DNA from 4 places in the Bacillus sp. DTU_2020_1000418_1_SI_GHA_SEK_038 genome. Region 4 is predicted to be linked to each of the others. Evidence: riboswitches for the same ligand, from Rfam matches in the RefSeq annotation. Region 4 holds a riboswitch; each other region holds the start of a gene.
The links. A riboswitch is a leader RNA that binds a small molecule or an ion and turns the genes downstream of it on or off. The one in region 4 is predicted to bind S-adenosylmethionine.

Region 1 (5,295 bases), 320 kb from region 4:
AGCACAAGGCTCAAAAGTTTTATTCGGGCAGATCGGAATTTATATCATCGGAACTATTATATTCTTAACTGGGGTCACAACAAATGTAGCCTGTTTAGCAGCTGTTTCCGAATATTTCGAAAGAATTGTTCCTTCTATTTCTTATAAAAAGTGGCTAATTCTCTTTTCCATTTTAAGCTTAATCATTACAAACTTTGGTCTCAACAAAATTTTGACAATGGCATCACCTATTTTACTATTACTCTATCCTTTAGCCATTGCTTTAATCGTTTTAATCTTTACAAATAATTTGTTTAAAGGTCATCAATCCGTTTATATTGGAACAATGATCGGCGTTGGGTTTGTTGCCATTCTTGATGCTCTAAAGGATGGCATTATTGCACCGGAAGCTATTAACAATATCTTCGGATTCATCCCCTTATTTGAAAATGGCGCCGGCTGGATTATCACAGGCCTTATCGGATTTGTAATCGGCTTGATTGTAGCTAAATCGAGGAAAGAAACTGACGCGATGATTGAGATGGCTAGTTAGGACCTCATTTATTTTTATCGATAGAGTACCTCCTTCTGTTATGAAGGGGGTTTTCTTATCGACAGGAACATGAAATATACTATTGGTGACGAGTGGGATGATCGCATTTTTATAGGCTCTTGCAGCATTATCAACTATCAAGCTTAGATTTTTATATGGTCATCCAAAACGATAAGTGAAACATGACTGTGAAATAAGATTATTCGAGAGGTGATAGACACGTAGAGATTATGAGGATTTTCATAGCTGGTGTTGATGCTTAAAACCTTTTATATAGCAAGTTCTCCTATCCTTTGAAAAAGAATAGTACACTTTATATTTATCGACTAGAATCCTATAGTTTCCTTGCCATTCGGGCTCATTCGCTGGCGTAGACTCCATAATCGAAAGTATTTTATTTTGAATATTAATCAACAATCTTTTTTTATAATCTTTTGTCTCAATAGAACTAAAATAGGGGCTATTTATTCGAGCGAAGCTGCTCCTTGCTTCTGCTGTCCATTTCAATTCCACTTAAATATCACCCTTCTCAATTGCTTCCAATAACTCATCTGAGGAATAAAGTCTCCCATTCAATATATCTTTATCTGCTCTTTCAAGCATATCTTTTAGCTCAATGTCTGTTTCAATATCCGATAAAATCGTATCTTCTTTTAATCTTTGTATAACAAAAACTTCCCCTTCAACATCTATTACTGCTTTCGACTTTTTATTTAGTATTTTTTTTATGATTACAGCTTCAATACCCTCAATTTTTTTTGCCATTGAAATCCCTCCTTTTATTAACCTATTATACACGGAAAAAAAAGATATTCTACAAATCATATTCGATTGCCAAACCAATTAAAGTATTGACGTTGCTCCATTTAATCTATATGATTATAAATAATTTCATAATTGCTAATCTTCTTATCAAGAGAGGTGGAGGGACTGACCCTGCGAAGCCTCGGCAACCAGCATTCGCATGCACGGTGCCAATTTCAGAGGAATGATCACATTCCGAAGATGAGAAGGTGGAACGGATTTTGTAATTTCATTCTTGCTCCCCTTCTGTCTTTATATGCAGAGGGGGTTTTTTATTTTTTCACCTGTGGGGTTGCCCGCTCACCAGTTAACAAATCGAAAAACAATAACAGGAGGAATGAATACATGTCAGCCATTCATATTGCATTATTAGGATACGGCACTGTTGGGAAGGGTGTCTATCAGACCGTAAAATCACATCAGAAGAAGCTCCAAGCCCTTTTTGGAAAAGAAGTGAAGATTGTTGGAATTCTTGTGAAAAATATTAATAAACACACTAATCCGGATGAAGATGTTCTTTTAACAGACGATTTCGAAAAAATCATTACACTAGAGCAGCTTGATGTTGTGATTGATGCCATTGTTGGAAAAGAGCCATGCTTTTCCTACTTGCAGCAGGCGATTAAACGGGGCTGTCATGTCATTACGGCGAACAAGGAAATGTTTGCCCATCATGGCGGGCAATTAAAACATTTAGCAAGTGAATATGGTGTTTCACTCGGCTTTGAAGCAACGGTCGCTGGCGGGATTCCTGTGATCCAAACACTAAAGCAATTGCTAAATGTCAACAACATCGAAAAAGTCCAGGGTATTCTTAACGGCACATCTAATTTTATTTTGACAAAGATGAGAGAAGAAAACTTACCATTTGCATCAGCATTGAAGCTGGCTCAGGAAAAAGGCTATGCCGAAGCGGATCCGACAAATGATGTAGACGGCTATGACGCCTTCTACAAAGCGGTGATCTTAAGTGAGCTTGCATTTGGGGAGGCGCCGAACTGGGATGAGTCGATCAGAGAGGGAATTCGGGGAATCACACCCGAACAAATTGAAGTTTTTTCATCATTAGGCTTTCGGTTTAAGCATGTCGCTTCGATTGAACGGACTGCTAGTGGAATTCTATGCACCGTAAAGCCTGTGCTTGTGAATGAACAGCATCCCTTTTACCATGTGGAAGGTGTCCAAAATGCTGTTTCCATTAATGGGGATATTGTTGGGAATATTAGCCTACAAGGCCCGGGAGCAGGAATGCTTCCAACAGCAAGCGCGATGATCGAGGACTTGGCACATATTCATACAAAAAGCGTAACTCGGCCATATACCGAACAAAACCTAGAAGGAAATGAGGCTTCTACTCTTTCTTTTTGGGCAATCGGTGGGGATGTAAATGCCACGACTCTGCCAACCCCTATACAAGTGATTGAAAGAATTCATCCGAACGTGCTAATCGTCCGGGCACCAGAGGAGACCATGTATGCTATTCATTTGCCGAATGTACATGTCTATCAAATTCTGGGAGAGGTGGCGTTTAGGGAAGTGGTTTTGAGTTAGCAATAGATGAATTTTGAATGAAAAACAGGAGGAAAAAAGTTTATTCATTTCCTCCTTAAATTTTTTCTTGTTTAGTGAGATGAAATAACACTTTGACAGAGGAGTTGAAAGTTTGTCAGCCAATCACAGCAGGTTGTTGGGAATGGAAGCCAAGTACGAACATACATATTAATCAAACGTTTTAATTAAAGTGCCTACAGCCCTTGTGCGGCAAGCGTTTGAGGCTGTTTAATCAAGCGTTTGATTAACACCCTTCCCCAGGATTTTGGGAATGGGAAACCAATACGAACATACATATTAATCAAACGTCTAATTAAAGTGCCTACAGCCCTTGTGCGGCAAGCGTTTTCGGCTGTTTAATCAATCGTTTGATTAAGAACATTTTTATCTTTATAAAATAAGAGACTACTCAAAGGAAGTAGTTTCGATTATATAGGGAAAAATTAATAAACATATAGAATAGATACAAGTTTGTAAAATAATAATTGAAGACTTTGTATTTGTGTAGTGAGAGAAATTAATGCGGACATTGTGAATCCGTTATTTTCATTAAATGGCGCTAATTGAAGGGCTAAGCGGACACCGAGTGCGTTATTTACGAAAAAACATAAGGAAACCGGTGCTTTTTTAGCGAATAACGGAACCTATGTCCTCAAGCATACAGTATTAGCCCCTTTTACCGCATATAACGGAACTGCTGTCCGCCAAGCTCAGATAGACAAGGAGATTTATTTCAGGTGCCTTATTTTTATTCGATGTTAATGCTAAAAAAATAAGGCCAAATCAGTATCCGATTTGGCCATCTAATTAGTATGCGATTTACAAAGTTCCCCAACAAAATCTTTTCAAAGAGTGACTATCCCTGTACCCTACCTACTCCAGCTTAAATTTAGCCACTGCCTTTTGAAGCTCGTCACTCAGTTCTGTCAATTGTTCTGCTGATTCGGCTACGGACTGAATGGCTGTGACCTGCTCGTCCGTTGAGGCACTGACTTCTTCACAGGCGGCCGCTGATTGCTCAGCCATCGCAGCCATTGAATGAATACTGTTTAGAACGTCCGCTTTCCCTACGGCAATATGGTCCATTTCATCATGAACTTGGAAAATCGACTGCCTTAATTTCTCGACAATTTCCGAAATAGAATGGAAGCTTGACTCTGTTGTGTTGACGGCATCTGCCTGCTGGGAGAAGTTTTCCTTCGTTTTGTTCATGGATTCAACAGCAAGAAGTGCTCCACTCTGGATGGTTGTAATCGTCTGTTTCACTTCATCTGTTGCCACTACCGATTGTTCAGCTAGCTTTCTAACCTCCTCAGCAACAACAGCAAATCCCTTGCCATGTTCACCCGCTCGTGCGGCTTCAATGCTAGCATTTAATGCAAGCAGGTTTGTTTGAGAGCTAATGTCGGTAATCGTTTTAATCACGAGCTCAATTTGTTGAATTTTTTCCTCAAGATCATGAATGACTTCTTCCATTGAATCAAGGTATTTATGTGATTCAGTAAATGAACCCTTTAAATGATTTACTTGGTGAATACCCGACTGATTCATTTCATCCGCTTTTTCTGCTAGATTAGTCATGTCTGTGGCATGTGCACTAATTTCATTAATTTTATTACTTAAATGTTCGGATAATTGATTAGCCGCCTCCGCCTCTTGTGCCGCAGTTGTGGCACCCTTGGCTACTTCAGTAATGGCCGCCGCAATTTCCTCACTGGATGCATTCGTTTCCTCTGATATGGCACTTAAGCTTTCGGCCGATTCCTTCACATTATTCACTGAGTAGTTCACGAACATTAATACCGATTTCATGTTGCCTAACATATGATTGAACTGCGAACTTAATTCACCAATCTCATCATTTGTCGTAACGGCTGCTGATACGGTTAAATCCCCATTAGCCATTCGATTGACAGCTTGTTTTAAAGAAATAATTGGCTTCGTAATTCTTGACGCCACAAAGTATGTAACAGCGCTAGCAATCAACAAAGCGACTAACGAGATAATAAAAATATTCATTCTAATCTGTTTTGCACTTACTAACAGATCATCGTATGTAAAGGCGGCTCCTATTTTCCAAGATGTACTTGGAATTGTATTATAAACTAACAGCTTGTTTTCACCTTCATCACTATATGAAGAAACACCAGCAGCTTCGTTGTACATCTTTTTAATATAAGGCTGGTCCATTAAGTTTTCACCTTGTTTTTCCGGGTGGACAATGGCTACGCCCTCCTTAGAAAAAACAAATGAATATCCGTTATAGCCAATTTTAGCCTCTTCAACTATTTTTGTAATAGCTGTCAATTTCATATCTAGGCCAATCACGCCAACAATGCCGCCACCTTTTTCAATGGCATAGGATGACGTGACTACAAGCTCCTTCGTAGCTGAATCAATATATGGCT
Region 2 (5,295 bases), 370 kb from region 4:
CATAATATTTAAACAATCGTTTGATTAATATGGGCTGGTGTCTGTGGGGGGGTGCGCCACAAGTGGAATTGGCTGACAAACCAGTCGATTTGGCTGACAACCGCCTGGAATTGGCTGATAAACTCCTCAATCTGGCTTACAAACTACCAAATTTGGCTGATAAACCCTCCATTCCCCCTGCAAAAGTTTAATTTTAATCTCACATTATGTATTTTGAGTGGTCAAAACAGGATTAGTATAACTTAGATTACAAAACAACTTAATAAAAGCACATTTTTCCATAGGATAAATGAACATTTGGCGGATAATGTGTATGTGTTTACAACATTTGATTAAAATGTGCTTTCATTTGGAACGGTCACAGTGACAACCTGAAAAATTTTGTTTTACAGTATGTTTCATATAATCAATCGTTTGATTGAATGCCGAGAAGCCTTGTGTGGCAAGGCATGTGGTGTTAATCAAACGATTAATTAAGAAGGGCAGGAAGATAGAGCGAGAAAGTTTATGGATGCTTTGGCATTGCTATGATAGGTATGACCCAAAAATAAAGCACTCAAATTTAGTAGATACCAATGCTGTCGGTCTGTGTTCTTTTATATAAGGAATGTTGAAATGGTCTCATTTACCTTTGAGATCGTTTTTCTTTTTTATGTGAAAATTTGATATTATAAGATTGTGTTATGTTGAGCATTCTTTTTTGTCATCGCTTTCAATCAAAAGGGAGGATATGCAAATTGAAATCAAGTGGTTTTATTCTTAAATCACCATTTTAGCTCGATTGATATATGCCCTATGAAAGCATAATAAATAGTAGATTCTTTATGTGTGGCATTTACAAAGTAATGAAAAGGACGGTATTTTTCTATGCTAGAAAACAAGAAACGCAAAATTATTCTTGATTGTGATCCAGGTCATGATGATGCCATTGCTATTTTGCTCGCAGCAGGGAATCCAAACATCGAATTAGTCGGTATTACAACTGTAGCAGGGAACGCTGAAGTGGAGAAAACAACAGCGAATGCCCTAAAAGTTTGTGAGATTGCTGGCATGTATGATGTACCTGTTTTCCAAGGAAGCGGTCAACCGCTTGTCAGAAAACGCGAAACTGCTCCCGATATTCATGGAGATTCCGGAATGGACGGACCGGTCCTGCCAGAGGCTACTAAAACGATTGAAGAGGAACATGCTGTTGATTTTATTATTCGAAAGCTAATGGAATCAGATGGGGATATTACACTCGTTCCTACTGGCCCGCTAACGAATATTGCGATGGCTATGAGACGTGAACCGGCTATCCTTTCTAAAATACAGGAAATTGTCATCATGGGTGGAGGAACGTTTGGCAACTGGACTCCAGCAGCAGAATTCAATATTTATGTGGATGCGGAGGCTGCAAAGGTTGTTTTTGAGAGTGGCGCTCCGATTACGATGATGGGGCTTGACCTTACTCATCAAGCTTTAGCGACTCACGAGGTTTGCGAACGCATTGCTGCGATTGACAATCCCGTTGCGCAATTTGTGAACGAACTACTGGTGTTTTTCCGCAAAACGTATTTAGAGGTATTTGGATTCGAACATCCACCTGTACATGATATTTGTTGTGTAGCGTATTGTATCGATCCTTCTGTTGTTGAGACGAAAAAGTTGCGTGTGGATGTGGAGACAACCGGGGTTCATACTTACGGAATGACCTTAGTAGATATGCACGGTGTAACCGACCGTGAACCAAATGTCAATGTTGCCTTGAAACTAGACCATGCGAAGTTTTGGAATATGGTCACTGAGGCACTTCAAAGTTATACTAAAAAATAATTTAAATTGTTGAATGGTGGGATTTGTTTTGAAACCGATTATATTTGATGTTGATACGGGAATTGATGATGCATTAGCGATGTCTTACTCCATAAACTCTCCAGAACTAGAGCTGCTTGGTTTTACGACCTGTTTCGGTAACGTACCCGTAGAAGAAGCGACTCGTAATACACTTACCGTTCTGGAAAAAGTAGGAGCGGGAATACCTGTTTATCAAGGGGCTGCTCAACGATTCGTGCGCGGCGAAAAAGAGGTTTGGGCGAGACATGTCCATGGAGAGGATGGAATAGGCAATACGTTGAAGAACGAACCGACGACTCAAGCGATGAGTCAATTTGCCCCGGATTTTATGATCGAACAGGTGAAAAATCGCCCGCATGAAATAACGATCATTGCTGTGGGACCACTGACAAATCTTGCTTTAGCGATCCAAAAAGCACCGGAAATCATCCCGCTCGTTAAAGAGGTCGTTGTGATGGGTGGGGCTGTAAAAGTACCAGGGAATGTAAATGCGTATGCTGAAGCGAATATCATCGCAGACCCTGAAGCAGCTGACTATGTTTTCTCATCTGGTTTAAACGTGACTCTTGTAGGATTAGATGTAACCTTGCAAACATTATTGCCACTATCAAGGGTGAATGAATGGCGTGAGACTGGAAAAGAAACGGCTCATTTTTTTGCGGATATGACTGAGTTTTATATCGGATATTATGAGAAATATTATCCAGGGATCGCCGGTTGTGGTCTTCATGATCCACTTGCCGTGGGAGTTGCCATTGATCCAAGCTTTGTAAAGACGGAAACGATGAATGTAAAGGTTGTTTTAGAAGGAGAAGAGGTAGGGAGAACCATCGGTCATCCTGAAGGTGAACCTAAGATTCGCGTCTGTACAGAAGTAGAAGCCGATCGATTTTTGGAACATTTTCTAAGTAGAGTTGTATGATTTAAGTTGAATTCTTCCACATACCAACACTAGATCCCCCAGAAAAGCGGACTGATTCGCTTTTCTGGGGGGTTCTTTTTTTCGTTAACCGAATGGTCACAGTGATACTGGGAAGATATTCAACAATCGTTAGATAGACCTTTGCTATTATCTATACCTAGAGGGTCTAATTAATCGTTTGATTAAACAGTCCCAATCCCTTGTCCTGCCTGGCTTTGAGTGGATTTAATTAAACGTTTGATTAATATGTAATTGCCTAATTTTAATAATTAGTATGATACAAACATAGTGAGATCCTGTGCGATCAATGCAAGAGGACCTTTAAACAAACGTTTGATTGAACAGTCCCAATCCCTTGTCCTGCCTGGCTTTGAGGGGATTTAATTAAACGTTTGATTAATATGTATGTTCGTATTTATATATCAATTTAAAGCAATGGCCAAATTTTAATAATTATTATGATACAAACTTAGTGAGATCCTGTCACGGTGCAAGATGGCCTTTAAACAAACGTTTGATTGAACAGTCCCAATCCCTTGTCCTGTATGGCTTTGAGTGGATTTAATTAAACGTTTGATTAATATGTATGTTCGTATTTATATATCAATTTAAAGCAATGGCCAAATTTTAATAATTATTATGATACAAACTTAGTGAGATCCTGTCACGGTGCAAGCTGGCCTTTAAACAAACGTTTGATTGAACAGTCTCAATCCCTTGTCCTGTCTGGATTTAAGGGGATTTAATTAAACGTTTGATTAATAGAGACCTGAAAAGTATTAGCGGAATAAAGGATCATTTCGTCGCAGTGACGCCCGGGAAAATCCTGTTTCACATTAGTCGTATATTAAAAGAGACACACAAGAATTTAATTTTCCTGTGTGTCTCTTATTAGTTTATATATTCGTATTTTTATCTTTGCGGCCGTATTTTATTTAACAGGCTGATGAACAACCATTTTTGAAGAAACAAGATTCACAGGATTGGCAATCGTGTCGCCGACAGGACAATGATCTTCAACGAATGCTTTAAATGCTTCGACTTTATCTTCTGGGGCATCCGTTTCGATATGAAACGTATACAGTATGGATAAGAATCCTGGTCTTACATCAGATTTGTTAAAAAACCCGTCTAGGTCAATATCTCCTTCTAATTCAACCCAAAACTTTTTAAGATCGATATTGAATTGCTTCGCATATGTTCTCGCTACGATTGACTGGCACGCACCTAAAGCGGACAGAAGTAGTTCCACCGGATTCATTCCTTTATCAGTTCCTCCTAAGGTTGCTGGCTCATCCACAATCACTTTATGCCCTCTCGATTCTGTTTCCACTAATACGTTTTCTTTTAAAACTGTTTTTGCTTTAAATGTTGAAATGGCCATCTTTTTCTCTCCCTTTCCAATTTGGATTTCATTTACTTGCTTTACAGCTTTGGAAAAACGACAACTCTTCTTTACGATAATAGAAGGGTGCATTACGAAACGTGAAGCCATTTTGCCAACACCTTCTTATCTTCGGAATGAGCAGCCACTCTTCTGAATTTGGCACCAGGGTTCTTCGCAATCTGAGTGATGTCTGACCTCGCTTTAAAACCTGGATGCCGAGAGTTCGCGGGGGTAGTCTCACCCTCTATCTGGATAAAAAGAGTTTAATTCGTAGTATAACAATAGGAATTATTGTATTTATATTATCACAAAATTCAATTAAGTCAAATTATTTTTTGTGAAATTAGTACCGATCCGCGTTGATAAAGGGTTTGGAAAAAAGTCTATTAGGATATTAATTGTAATCAAGCACAATAATCTAGATGCGCCTATTCACTTTATTCCAGGAGGAAATCCTGTATTTTTTTACCACGTTCAGGGATGTAATTTTTGGAAGTGAGATCATGAAAAGTTCACTTATATAAGCAATGTAGAGAGATTTAGGTGCCACCTGTGGGAATTGGCTGACAAACCAGTCAATTTGGCTGACAACTACCTGGAATTGGCTGACAAATTCAAAATCTGGCTGACAAACTGCCCAATTTGGCTGATAAACCTTCAGCCTCTCTGTCAAAGTGAAGTTTTTATCTAACAATATGTCGTTTAAGTGGCCTAAACAGGCTTAGGTACAACTTAGATTACAGAACTGATAGATTAGAGTACCTTTTTCTGTGTGATTTTGTATTTTCTGAAGGGGAGATGAATCTTCGAAGGATAATGTGCAATAAAGCCAATCTTAAGCTTAATTTGTTGTATGAATAAATTGAAGGTTTTACTATGTGGTAATAAAGAACGCGGAGCAAATGATCGGATTTAGCTAATTTTTTGAATTGAAAATGATAATATCAATCTAGCAACTACAAAAACCGGATGGACGGTTGACGCTCCCTGTAAGAAAAGGGGTGTTTGATAGGCTGGCGTACAAAGCAATGAACATGCTATTGCAATTTTGCATTTTTCTAATCCAATTGTCATTATGATAAAATAGAAGAAAAACTAAATAGGTGAGCATATGGACAAGTGTGAGCGCTGCGGAACGAATGAAGTAAAA
Region 3 (5,295 bases), 1.1 Mb from region 4:
TTCATTGAAGTTTGGATAGATAATCCCTTTTTCCGTAATGATGGCCGTAATATATTCCGCCGGAGTGACGTCAAATGCCGGGTTAAAAACATTTGTATTAAGTGGCGCTACTGGGATTCCGCCAATATGTGTAATTTCCTCCGCTTTTCGCTCTTCAATTGGAATCTCCATTCCACTCGAAATTGAAAGATCAAAGGTTGAGGCTGGAGCTGCTACATAAAATGGGATATTGAAATGTTTAGCTAAAATCGCCAAGCCCAGGGTACCAATTTTATTTGCCGTGTCCCCATTAGCAGCAATTCGGTCAGCCCCGACAATAATTGCTTCTATTCCCTTTGAGTAAATCGTATGGGCGGCCATGCTGTCCGTGATCAAAGTGACATCGACACCTGATTGCTGCAGCTCCCAAACGGTAAGCCTTGAGCCTTGGAATACTGGACGCGTTTCACATGCATACACATGAAACTGTTTTTCTCGTTCAATGCCAAGATGGAAAGGCGCAAGTGCTGTCCCGTATTTAGCCGTAGCAATGGACCCTGCATTGCATATTGTCATCACATTTGTAAATCCTTTTAGCAGTGACAGGGCATGCTCGCCAATTTGTCTGCACGTTTCTTCATCTTCTACATGGATCTTTATGGCTTCTTCAAGAATGACCGTTTTTGCTTCATTAACGCTTTTCGCTTCCTCCGCCACTGCTGCAATTCTTTCAAGCGCCCAGAATAAATTGACTGCTGTTGGCCTGGAACTTGCTAGATAACGAAAATCCTTTTGAAGATGTTCGTGGAATTCCTTTAATTGTATCGTTTCATATTGCTGCGCCGCGATCGCAAGTCCATATGCAGCAGTTATCCCAATTGCAGGCGCTCCACGGACTTTTAATGTGACAATAGCATTGAATATCTCCTCAATCGTATCAAGCTGAAGATACTCAATTTGATGAGGGAGCTTTTGCTGATCAAGAATAATCAGATGTCCATTTTTCCATTCAATTGATGTTGGAACCTTCATGCCTTTCTCTCTCCTAACAGTGAAATAGCTTCTCTTACTGAATTTAACACGTGGCGATTTAAGATTAATGTTTCGCCTAATGCAAGTGCCTGTCTCTTAGCTGCAATTCTTTTCTCATGATCCTCAATACCGTCTAAATCCTTCACATGAGCAAGACCAATCGTTCTTCTAATTAACTCACAGCCAGTAAACCCAAGCGTGTCAGAAAAGATTTTCTGTAAAATGTATTCTTTATAGCCTTCGACCTTTGTATAGACTTCGAGATTTGACTCTTCCCATAATTCAGTAAATACTGAGCAAAAAACGTCCCAGGTATTCTCGATATGCTCAAAAATAACAGATCGATTCGCTTCCTCTCTTGAAATTCCATGAAGAAATAGATTTCCGATAAATAATCCAACATCAAATCCAATCGGGCCATAAAAAGCAAATTCGGGATCAATTACTTTCGTTTCTGTGCTGCTTGCAAATATACTGCCTGTATGTAGATCCCCATGTAATAACGCTTCTGCTTCAGTTAAAAAACTTATCTTTAACTTAGCCGCTTCAAGCTTCAAAAGGCTATTATTCCAAATGGCCTCTACATCCTCACGCAATTCCGGTTCGAAATCATTGGTCTCATGGTCGAAGAATGGATCGGTAAAAATGAGATCTTCTGTAATCTTGCAAAGCTCTGGATTTGAAAATTCGACTGCTAAACGTTTTTTCTCAAATGGATGCAAAGCAAAATCCGATGTTGAAAATAGTGTTCTTGCTAAATATTCACCAATATCGCTTGATAGCTTTGGATAAGATTCCCCTTTAATAAGTCCCTCACGAGCAATCGTTAAGTGCGACAAATCTTCCATAACCGTAATGGCAAGGTCTTCATTTGCATGATAAACCTCCGGAACAAGCTGGGGAACAAACTCACCATGCTTTTTCAGCGCATTCGTTTCGATCGTTGCCCGCTTTAATGTGAGCGGCCAGCTTTCCCCCACTACCTTTGCATAAGGGAGAGCTTGCTTGATAATAACGCCTTTTTCATTTATTGAGTCAGTTATATGGAATACATAATTCAGATTGCCATCACCAATTTCGCGACAGTTCAATACTGAACCTTCAGAAAATAGATTTAGCTCTTTCGCAAGCTTCACCGCTGTCTCATCAGTCAACGGCTCATACTGTTTCTTTTCTAAAATTGTCATCTTTTCTCACCCTATCTATGAAAATAATAAAAAGCCTCTTTCTCATCACGAAAGAGGCTTACGAATACAAATTCTCTGCCTCTCATCTCTCAGAAAGTTTCCTTTCCGTTGGAATTAGCACCGTGCCTTGCGGGAAAATCCCGGCGCTAATAGCGCCCCGTTTCACAACGGTATTACGGTCGGTTGCTGGGCTTCATCGGGCCAAATCCCTCTGCCTGCTCATGATAAGAGTATTTAACATATTCACGTTAGTTTGCTTGAAATGAATGTTAGCACCTGTTTTTGAAAGTGTCAACACTTTTTTCTGAATTGTTTTTTCACTTTACAACACTCCTAATAGAAAAAATAATCACACAAACTGTATTGACAGAATTTTTAAGCGGTGCAATAATAAAAGGCAGTTACTTTTGAATCGTAAATTAATTGAATATATTTTTCTTATTAAGAGCAGGTGGAGGGACGAGCCCTATGAAACCCGGCAACCGATCAAATGATTTGACACGGTGCTAATTCTTGCAGCTTTCATGCTGAGAAATAAGAAGATGTTTGTCTATTGACCTCTTCTTATTTGAAGAGGTTTTATTTATTTTATAGAGAATTTTAATTTTACAAGGAGGATGAACCAACATGAGTGAAATCATCGCTACCTATCAGCTATTTGGCAAGCCAGGATCCTTTGAGAAAAAAGCGGAGGGGATCGCACTTGGCTTAACGATCGGTTCATGGACAGATTTGCCGCTGCTTGAGCAGGAGCAGTTGAAGAAACATAAAGGACGCGTCATCTCTGTCGAGGAATTCTCGGACACGCGCCACCCTGTTAAACAAAATGATATTTTAAGCAAAGTAAAAATTGCTTATCCAAGTGCGAATTTTTCAGCTGATCTACCAGCTATTTTAACAACGGTGTTCGGGAAGCTTTCCTTAGACGGTGAGGTCAAATTACTTGATTTAGAGTTTAGCTCGGAACTATTAAGCAGCTTTCCTGGCCCACGGTTCGGAATTGAAGGCATTCGGAAAACTTTAAATGTTTATGATCGACCACTGACTATGAGCATTTTCAAGGGAGTTATTGGAAGAGACATCGATTATTTGACCGCTCAATTGAGGGAACAGGCTCTTGGCGGAGTGGATCTTGTGAAGGATGATGAAATCCTTTTTGATAATCCGTTAACACCTTTCGAGCAACGTATTTTAAGAAGTAAAGATGTTTTGCGGCAGGTCTATGAGGAAACAGGTCATCGTACTCTTTATGCTGTAAACTTGACAGGCCGGACTTCTGAATTAAGGGTTAAAGCGAAAAGAGCCCGTGAGCTTGGTGCAGATGCCCTTTTATTTAATGTTCATACTTATGGTCTGGATGTTCTGCAGGAAATCGCGGAGGATCAGGAAGTTCAACTCCCGCTTATGGCACATCCAGCTTATAGCGGAGCCTTCACCTCTTCTGCTTTTTACGGGGTAGCAAGTCAGCTTGTACTTGGCAAGCTAACACGATATGCGGGTGCTGACTTTTCCTTATTCCCTTCTCCGTATGGCAGTGTTGCTCTTGAAAAGAGTGCAGCATTAGCAATCGGTGAGAACCTGACTGAAGAATCCGCAGTAAAACGGGCGTTTCCAGTACCATCTGCAGGAATTCATCCTGGGCTAGTGCCTCTGTTAATGGACGACTATGGAAAAGATTGCGTAATCAACGCTGGAGGCGGCGTTCACGGTCACCCTCACGGAGCAGCAGGCGGTGGAAAGGCCTTTAGACAGGCGGTTGACGCTGTTCTAGCAGGTAAAAATTTGGCCAACGCTGCAGAAGAACACCAAGAATTGAAAATAGCCCTAGAGTTATGGGGAGGTTCAAAATGAAGAATCCAGTGATTTTCTGCGACTTTGATGGGACTATTACGAATAAAGATAATATCATCAACATTATGAAAGAATTCGCTCCGCCGGAATGGGACGCCATCAAGGATGATATATTAAGTCAAAAGGTTTCCATTCAGGAAGGGGTCGGCAAGCTGTTCTCGCTTCTTCCCTCTTCTAAAAAAGATGAAATTATCTCATTTGTACTGAAGGATGCAGTGATACGAGAAGGCTTTGCTGAATTCGTTCAGTTTACTAGAGAGGCAAATATTCCGCTTTATATCGTGAGCGGTGGAATTGACTTTTTCGTGTATCCTGTTCTTGAACCCTTCGGACCATTTGAAAAAATTTATTGCAATAAAGCTGATTTTTCAAGTGAGAACATTCAAATTGTCTTTCCTTATGAGTGTGATGATAACTGTTCAAGCAAGGGCTGTGGCTGCTGTAAGCCCTCCATTATTCGTCAGTTAGCTTCGGAGGAAAACACTAGAATCGTTATTGGGGATTCAATTACAGATCTTCAAGCTGCTAAGCTTGCAGATATTGTGATTGCCAGAGATTTCCTCATTGAAAAGTGCAAGGAATTGAATATTCCTTACGAGCCTTTCGAACGTTTCCAAGACTGTATCCATATCATTGAATCTAGATTGGATGTGAAAGTATGAGTACACTCGTATCCAAATGGAATGAATTAGCTGATATTAAGGATGAATTGGCTTCAAGGGACTGGTTTATGGGAACGAGCGGTAATCTGGCCATCAAGGTTCACACTGAACCATTGCAGTTTCTCGTAACAGCAAGCGGAAAAGATAAGAGAAAAAGAACGTTAGAAGATTTTCTGCTAGTCGACCGAGATGGCAAAGCTGTTGAGGAAACTCATCTTAAACCATCTGCTGAAACCTTGCTGCACTGCGCTGTTTTTCAAAAAACTACAGCGGGCTGCAGTCTTCATGTTCATACAGTTGCAAACAATGTCATCTCAGAGCTGTACGGTGAAAAAGGAAAAGTAACCTTTCAATATCAAGAATTAATTAAGGCCTTTGATCTTTGGGAAGAGGATGCTGAGCTAACCATCCCAATTATTCATAATCATGCGCATATCCCTAATTTAGCCGATGAGTTCCAAGAGCATATTCATGCTGATAAAGGAGCCGTCCTTATTAGAAACCATGGCATTACCGTCTGGGGAAAAGATGGCTTTGAAGCTAAGAAACTATTAGAAGCATGCGAATTTTTATTTCAATATCAA
Region 4 (5,295 bases):
TTCCAGAAGTTGGAGACGAAGTAACTGCGGACGAGCCTTTCGGAAGCGTAGAGTCTGTTAAAACAGTATCTGAGCTTTACTCACCAGTAAGCGGAAAGGTTGTCGCTGTAAATGAAGATTTAAGCGATAATCCTGAGTTCGTAAACGAATCTCCATACGAAAAAGCATGGATGATTGTTGTTGAGCTTTCAAATACTAGCGAACTTGATAACTTAATGACAGCTGAACAATATGAAGAAATGGTTAAAGAAGACTAATTAATATTTAGTTTGCATTTAGACAGTTTACATAGGTCTGTTTGCATAGAAATGAGAGGGGTTTCCGTATTATGGAAGCTCTCTTTTCATTTTTAGCTCTGTAAATAATAACCCGTTGAGTATAAAAAGCATAAAGACATGTGCCAAACTCATAATAAATATAAAAAGCAGGAGTCCAACACCAACATCAAGAATATTGAATATGGTATGGTATATAAAACCTCCTTGTTAAGGAGATTTATTAGCCCTATGGGTAAAACTACAACTCAGCTCAGGTGATTATAATGGATGAGGCGGTAACGGAAAAGGTTATTATTGTAGAGGGTACGACAGATAAAAGAAAGGTACAGGCGATAGTAAGTGAGCCTGTTGAGATTATTTGCACGAACGGAACGATCGGCGTCACAAAACTGGATGAATTGATCGATATGCTTTATGATAAAGATGTTTTTATATTGGTTGATGCAGATGCAGCAGGAGAAAAGCTTCGGAAACAATTTAAACGAGAATTTCCCGAGGCTGAGCACCTTTATATCGATCGTATGTATCGCGAAGTTGCTACGGCTCCAGAACATCATTTGGCCACCGTGTTATTATCTGCCAATATAGACGTATACACAGAGTTTTTGGATAAAGGATGAGAATCATTGCAAGAACTTTCGCGGGAGGAAATTGAACAGCTTTTCAATAAAAATAAATCAGGCTTCCTATATCTGTACACCCCATTATGCGGAACGTGTCAGCTAGCGAGTAAAATGCTTTCGGTAATAGAAGAACTTATGCCCGAACAGCCAATTGGGAAAGCCGATTTAAATTATTTGTCTGCTTTTTCCGAGGTGCTTGGGATAGAAAGTGTGCCTTGCCTCATTATCGTAAAAGATGGAAATATCCAAGAAAAAATATACGCTTTCCACTCAGTTCCCTACCTACTAGATAAAATGAAAAGTTTCCTTTAAAATGTCAGGTTAATAACACCTGGCATTTTATTATTTAGTTTTTCATAAACCATAATAAGACAAAAAAAGAAGTATCCACCATAAAAACGGTTTAATATATGAAAATAAAAGTTGTATTTCTCGGGAAATGAAAGACAATGCTGAAAATAGTCGAGGCATTGTCTTTTTTTTGCTTTTATCTTGTCGAACAGTAATAAGAGGGATGTCCTTGCTTATGTTGAATGTAGATACTGAAGAAAAATAATCTGTTCGTTTTTAGAGGTGAAGGAAATGGAAAATATGGCAGTTGTTTTTATTGAAGAAGTTAAGAGTAAGTCGCATTTACAGACATTGCTGGCAGACTCCTCTTTTTCAATTTGTATAAAATCCGGAGATTTAGAGATTCCATTAATATTTCGGGAAGGCCATATTTCCATTAATTCTGACGATCAGAAACAACAATTTGATGCAATCATTTCAGGATCTAAAGAAAGTATTCATGCCATTTTAACGGGAAGAGAAAAGTTGAGAGAGGCGATAAGGTGGAAGAAGGTATCCGTTGACTCGACATTCCGTAGGCTATTACTGTTAGAATCTCTTTTCTTTCTCTGTAAAAAATAATTATTTAAATCTGAAATTTCTAAAATATACCTTGACTGCATAAAATCTATATGATAGTATCACTTTAATAACTTGATCATTACAATTAAATATTCTTATCAAGAGAGGTGGAGGGACTGGCCCTACGAAGCCCGGCAACCGGTATTTACGCGGTGCCAATTCCAGCAGAGCATTTGCTCTGATAGATAAGAAGAGATGATATCAACCCTCTTCTTGCGAAGAGGGTTTTTTAAATTCTTCTTTTAAGCAAAAGGAATCAGCAAATCAAAAAAATGCAAACTATTGCAGATTAAAAAGGAGAGAAGAAACATGTCAGAAAAACAAAAAAACTATCGATTTGAAACATTAGGTGTACATGGGGGATTACAGCCGGATCCTGTAACAGGAGCAAGAGCTGTGCCAATTTACCAAAACAATGCTTACCAATTTAAAGACACGGAACATGCAGCTAATTTATTTGGCTTGAAGGAATCTGGGTACATTTATACTCGTATTCACAACCCAACTACTACAGTCTTTGAAGAAAGAGTTGCCCTGTTAGAAGGGGGAGTTGGTGCCTTAGCGGTTGCTAGCGGAATGGCCGCCATTACACTAGCGATTCTGAATATTGCTGAATCTGGGGATGAAATTGTTTCAGCCTCTAACCTATACGGGGGAACTTATAATCTGTTTGCTGTGACATTGCCGAAATACGGCATTAAAGTGAAATTTGTAGATCCCGAAGATCCTGAAAACTTCCGAAATGCCATTACGGAAAAAACGAAGGCTGTCTTTGCTGAAACGATTGGAAACCCAAGCTTAAAGGTGTTAGATATCGAAAAGGTAGCGGAAATCTCACATGAGAATGGGGTTCCACTAATTATTGATAATACATTCGCGACTCCATATTTATGCAGACCGATAGAATACGGAGCAGATATTGTCGTCCACTCCGCTACAAAATGGCTGCTGGGAAATGGAACAACAACTGGAGGAATCATTGTAGACGGCGGAAAGTTCGATTGGAATTCTCCTAAGTTCCCTGGATTCACTCAGCCAGACCCAAGCTACAATAACCTTGTGTATAGTGAGGCATTAGGTGCGGTTGCCTATATTATTAAAGCTAGAGTTCAACTTCTTAGAGACTTTGGTCCTGCATTAAGCCCGCAAAATGCCTTCCAATTTACACTTGGACTTGAAACACTTCATGTGCGGATGAAGGAGCATATTGCCAATACTAAGAAAGTAGTAGAGTACTTAGAAGCTCATCCAGCTATTAATTGGGTCCTGTATCCTGGAAGTGACAATCATCCGGATAAAGTATTAGCGGATAAGTATTTGCCGAAGGGCGCAGGTTCTGTAGTCGTATTTGGAATCGAAGGCGGAAGAGAAGCAGGAGCGGCTTTCATTAATAATCTTGAGCTGTGGGCACATGTTGCAAACGTTGGCGATGCGAAAAGCTTAGTTATTCACCCGGCAAGTACAACGCATCAGCAGCTTGATACAGAAGGGCTGAAGGCTGCAGGTGTTCCTGAGGATCTAGTTCGTCTATCAATCGGAATTGAAAATGCTGAGGACCTTATTGAAGATTTAGAGCAAGCAATTGAGGCAGCAACAGGGATTGCCTCGCTATTAGTAAAAGAATAATTAATTAAGGTTTTTTCATGAGTAAAAAGATATATAATTCCAAATTTTTACCGTTGACGCTATCTTTATCCCATGATACGATATCAATCGTGAATATAAGAATGCTTAATTAAAGTAAAGTGTTAATTGAATATAGATGTAATGCTCTTATCAAGAGAGGTGGAGGGATGTGCCCGATGAAACCCGGCAACCGTCATTTTATGAAATGGTGCCAATTCACACAAAGCAGATTTGCTTTGGAAGATGAGGGGAAGGATAAATTCATTATGCCTTTCTGCTCATAACAGAAAGGCATTTTTCTTTTTTATAGCATTACTATTTCTCTTTATTCATCTATTATGATATTGTAAATGGGATTTAGAGAGGGTGAGCAATTATGATCTCAATCAAAAATGTACAAAAGATATATGCTTCTAAGCAGGGTCAAGTCACCGCAGTAGACAACGTTAATTTAGAAGTTAACGAGGGAGAAATCTTTGGTGTTATTGGCTATAGCGGTGCTGGGAAAAGTACATTAATCCGCATGCTAAATGGACTTGAAATACCATCAAGCGGAAATGTTGTTGTAGCTAATAATGAAGTTTCACATATAAAAGGCAAGAACTTAAGGAAAGCTAGACAGGATATCAGTATGATATTCCAGCATTTCAACCTGCTTTGGTCTAGAACTGTTCGGCAAAATATTGCATTTCCACTTGAAATTGCGGGTGTTGCCAAAGAGGAACGATTAAAACGTGTGGATGAACTCATTAAGCTTGTTGGTCTCGATGGAAGAGAGGATGCTTATCCCTCTCAGCTGAGCGGAGGGCAAAAACAGCGTGTCGGAATTGCCAGAGCATTGGCAAACAACCCGAAAGTGTTGTTATGTGACGAAGCCACATCTGCATTAGATCCAGAAACAACTAATTCCATCCTAGAATTATTAGTGGATATTAATGAGCGTCTAGGTTTAACGATTGTGCTCATCACACATGAAATGCAGGTTATCCGTAAAATCTGTCATCGCGTGGCTGTAATGGAAGAGGGAAGAATTGTCGAGCTGGGACCAGTTATCGATGTGTTCAAAAATCCGCAGCAGCAAATTACAAAGCGCTTCGTTCATCAAATAACAGAGTCTGATCCAGATGAAACGAAGGAAACGATTGAACAAATTACTCAATTATATCCACACGGGCAAATTGTCCAATTAAGCTTTGTTGGTAAGTCCGTTGAGCAGCCGTTAATAACGAATCTAATTCGTGATTTTAATATAACCGTTAATATTCTTCACGGGAAAATATCACAAACGCAAAACGGTTCTTATGGAACACTTTTTATCCATTTAGATGGGGAGAAGCCTGAAATTTTAAAAGCAATTGATTTCATCAAGGCCAAGCAGGTCGGGGTGGAGGTGATTTCGAATGCTTAGTGAATGGTTTCCGAATGTTAAATGGGATAAGATGTGGGAAGCAACTGTAGAAACATTATATATGACGAGCATTTCGGTCATTGCTACTTTCATTCTTGGCATTATTCTAGGTCTATTACTTTTTCTAACTTCGAAGGGCAATATTTGGGAGAATAATTTTATTAATAAAATTATCAGTGCTATTGTTAACATTTTTAGATCCATTCCCTTCCTAATCTTAATTGTGCTATTAATTCCATTTACTATTTTCTTAATTGGGTCGATGATAGGTGAAAATGCGGCACTACCTGCACTAATCATTGGGGCAGCGCCATTTTATGCAAGAATGGTAGAAATTGGGTTAAGGGAAATTGATAAAGGTGTTATTGAAGCAGCCAAATCAATGGGTGCCAAAACAAGCACAATTATCTTTAAGGTCCTATTACCAGAATCGATGCCTGCACTCGTT

Region 1: another riboswitch for S-adenosylmethionine. It lies ahead of RRV45_RS20060 (homoserine dehydrogenase); the one in region 4 lies ahead of RRV45_RS18555 (O-acetylhomoserine aminocarboxypropyltransferase/cysteine synthase family protein).
Region 2: another riboswitch for S-adenosylmethionine. It lies ahead of RRV45_RS20275 (OsmC family protein); the one in region 4 lies ahead of RRV45_RS18555 (O-acetylhomoserine aminocarboxypropyltransferase/cysteine synthase family protein).
Region 3: another riboswitch for S-adenosylmethionine. It lies ahead of mtnW (2,3-diketo-5-methylthiopentyl-1-phosphate enolase); the one in region 4 lies ahead of RRV45_RS18555 (O-acetylhomoserine aminocarboxypropyltransferase/cysteine synthase family protein).

The regions. Positions count from the first base shown of each region.
Region 1 covers NZ_CP135435.1:4,030,427-4,035,721, forward strand. Annotated here, with positions in the region: gene brnQ (branched-chain amino acid transport system II carrier protein) at 1-532, shown strand, start outside; gene RRV45_RS20055 (hypothetical protein) at 1,046-1,297, opposite strand; SAM riboswitch class I at 1,439-1,544, shown strand; gene RRV45_RS20060 (homoserine dehydrogenase) at 1,682-2,887, shown strand; gene RRV45_RS22145 (methyl-accepting chemotaxis protein) at 3,761-4,711, opposite strand; partial or broken gene RRV45_RS22150 (cache domain-containing protein) at 4,709-5,295, opposite strand, start outside.
Region 2 covers NZ_CP135435.1:4,081,999-4,087,293, reverse strand. Annotated here, with positions in the region: gene RRV45_RS20290 (hypothetical protein) at 63-191, shown strand; gene RRV45_RS20285 (nucleoside hydrolase) at 868-1,815, shown strand; gene RRV45_RS20280 (nucleoside hydrolase) at 1,844-2,758, shown strand; gene RRV45_RS20275 (OsmC family protein) at 3,690-4,142, opposite strand; SAM riboswitch class I at 4,266-4,404, opposite strand; gene RRV45_RS20270 (DUF7713 domain-containing protein) at 5,257-5,295, shown strand, end outside.
Region 3 covers NZ_CP135435.1:354,869-360,163, reverse strand. Annotated here, with positions in the region: gene mtnA (S-methyl-5-thioribose-1-phosphate isomerase) at 1-1,011, opposite strand, end outside; gene mtnK (S-methyl-5-thioribose kinase) at 1,008-2,198, opposite strand; SAM riboswitch class I at 2,278-2,429, opposite strand; SAM riboswitch class I at 2,634-2,739, shown strand; gene mtnW (2,3-diketo-5-methylthiopentyl-1-phosphate enolase) at 2,826-4,049, shown strand; gene RRV45_RS01960 (2-hydroxy-3-keto-5-methylthiopentenyl-1-phosphate phosphatase) at 4,046-4,711, shown strand; gene RRV45_RS01955 (methylthioribulose 1-phosphate dehydratase) at 4,708-5,295, shown strand, end outside.
Region 4 covers NZ_CP135435.1:3,708,580-3,713,874, reverse strand. Annotated here, with positions in the region: gene gcvH (glycine cleavage system protein GcvH) at 1-257, shown strand, start outside; gene RRV45_RS18570 (toprim domain-containing protein) at 542-898, shown strand; gene RRV45_RS18565 (thioredoxin family protein) at 905-1,213, shown strand; gene RRV45_RS18560 (SCP2 sterol-binding domain-containing protein) at 1,484-1,813, shown strand; SAM riboswitch class I at 1,906-2,005, shown strand; gene RRV45_RS18555 (O-acetylhomoserine aminocarboxypropyltransferase/cysteine synthase family protein) at 2,123-3,439, shown strand; SAM riboswitch class I at 3,584-3,689, shown strand; gene RRV45_RS18550 (methionine ABC transporter ATP-binding protein) at 3,816-4,847, shown strand; gene RRV45_RS18545 (methionine ABC transporter permease) at 4,840-5,295, shown strand, end outside.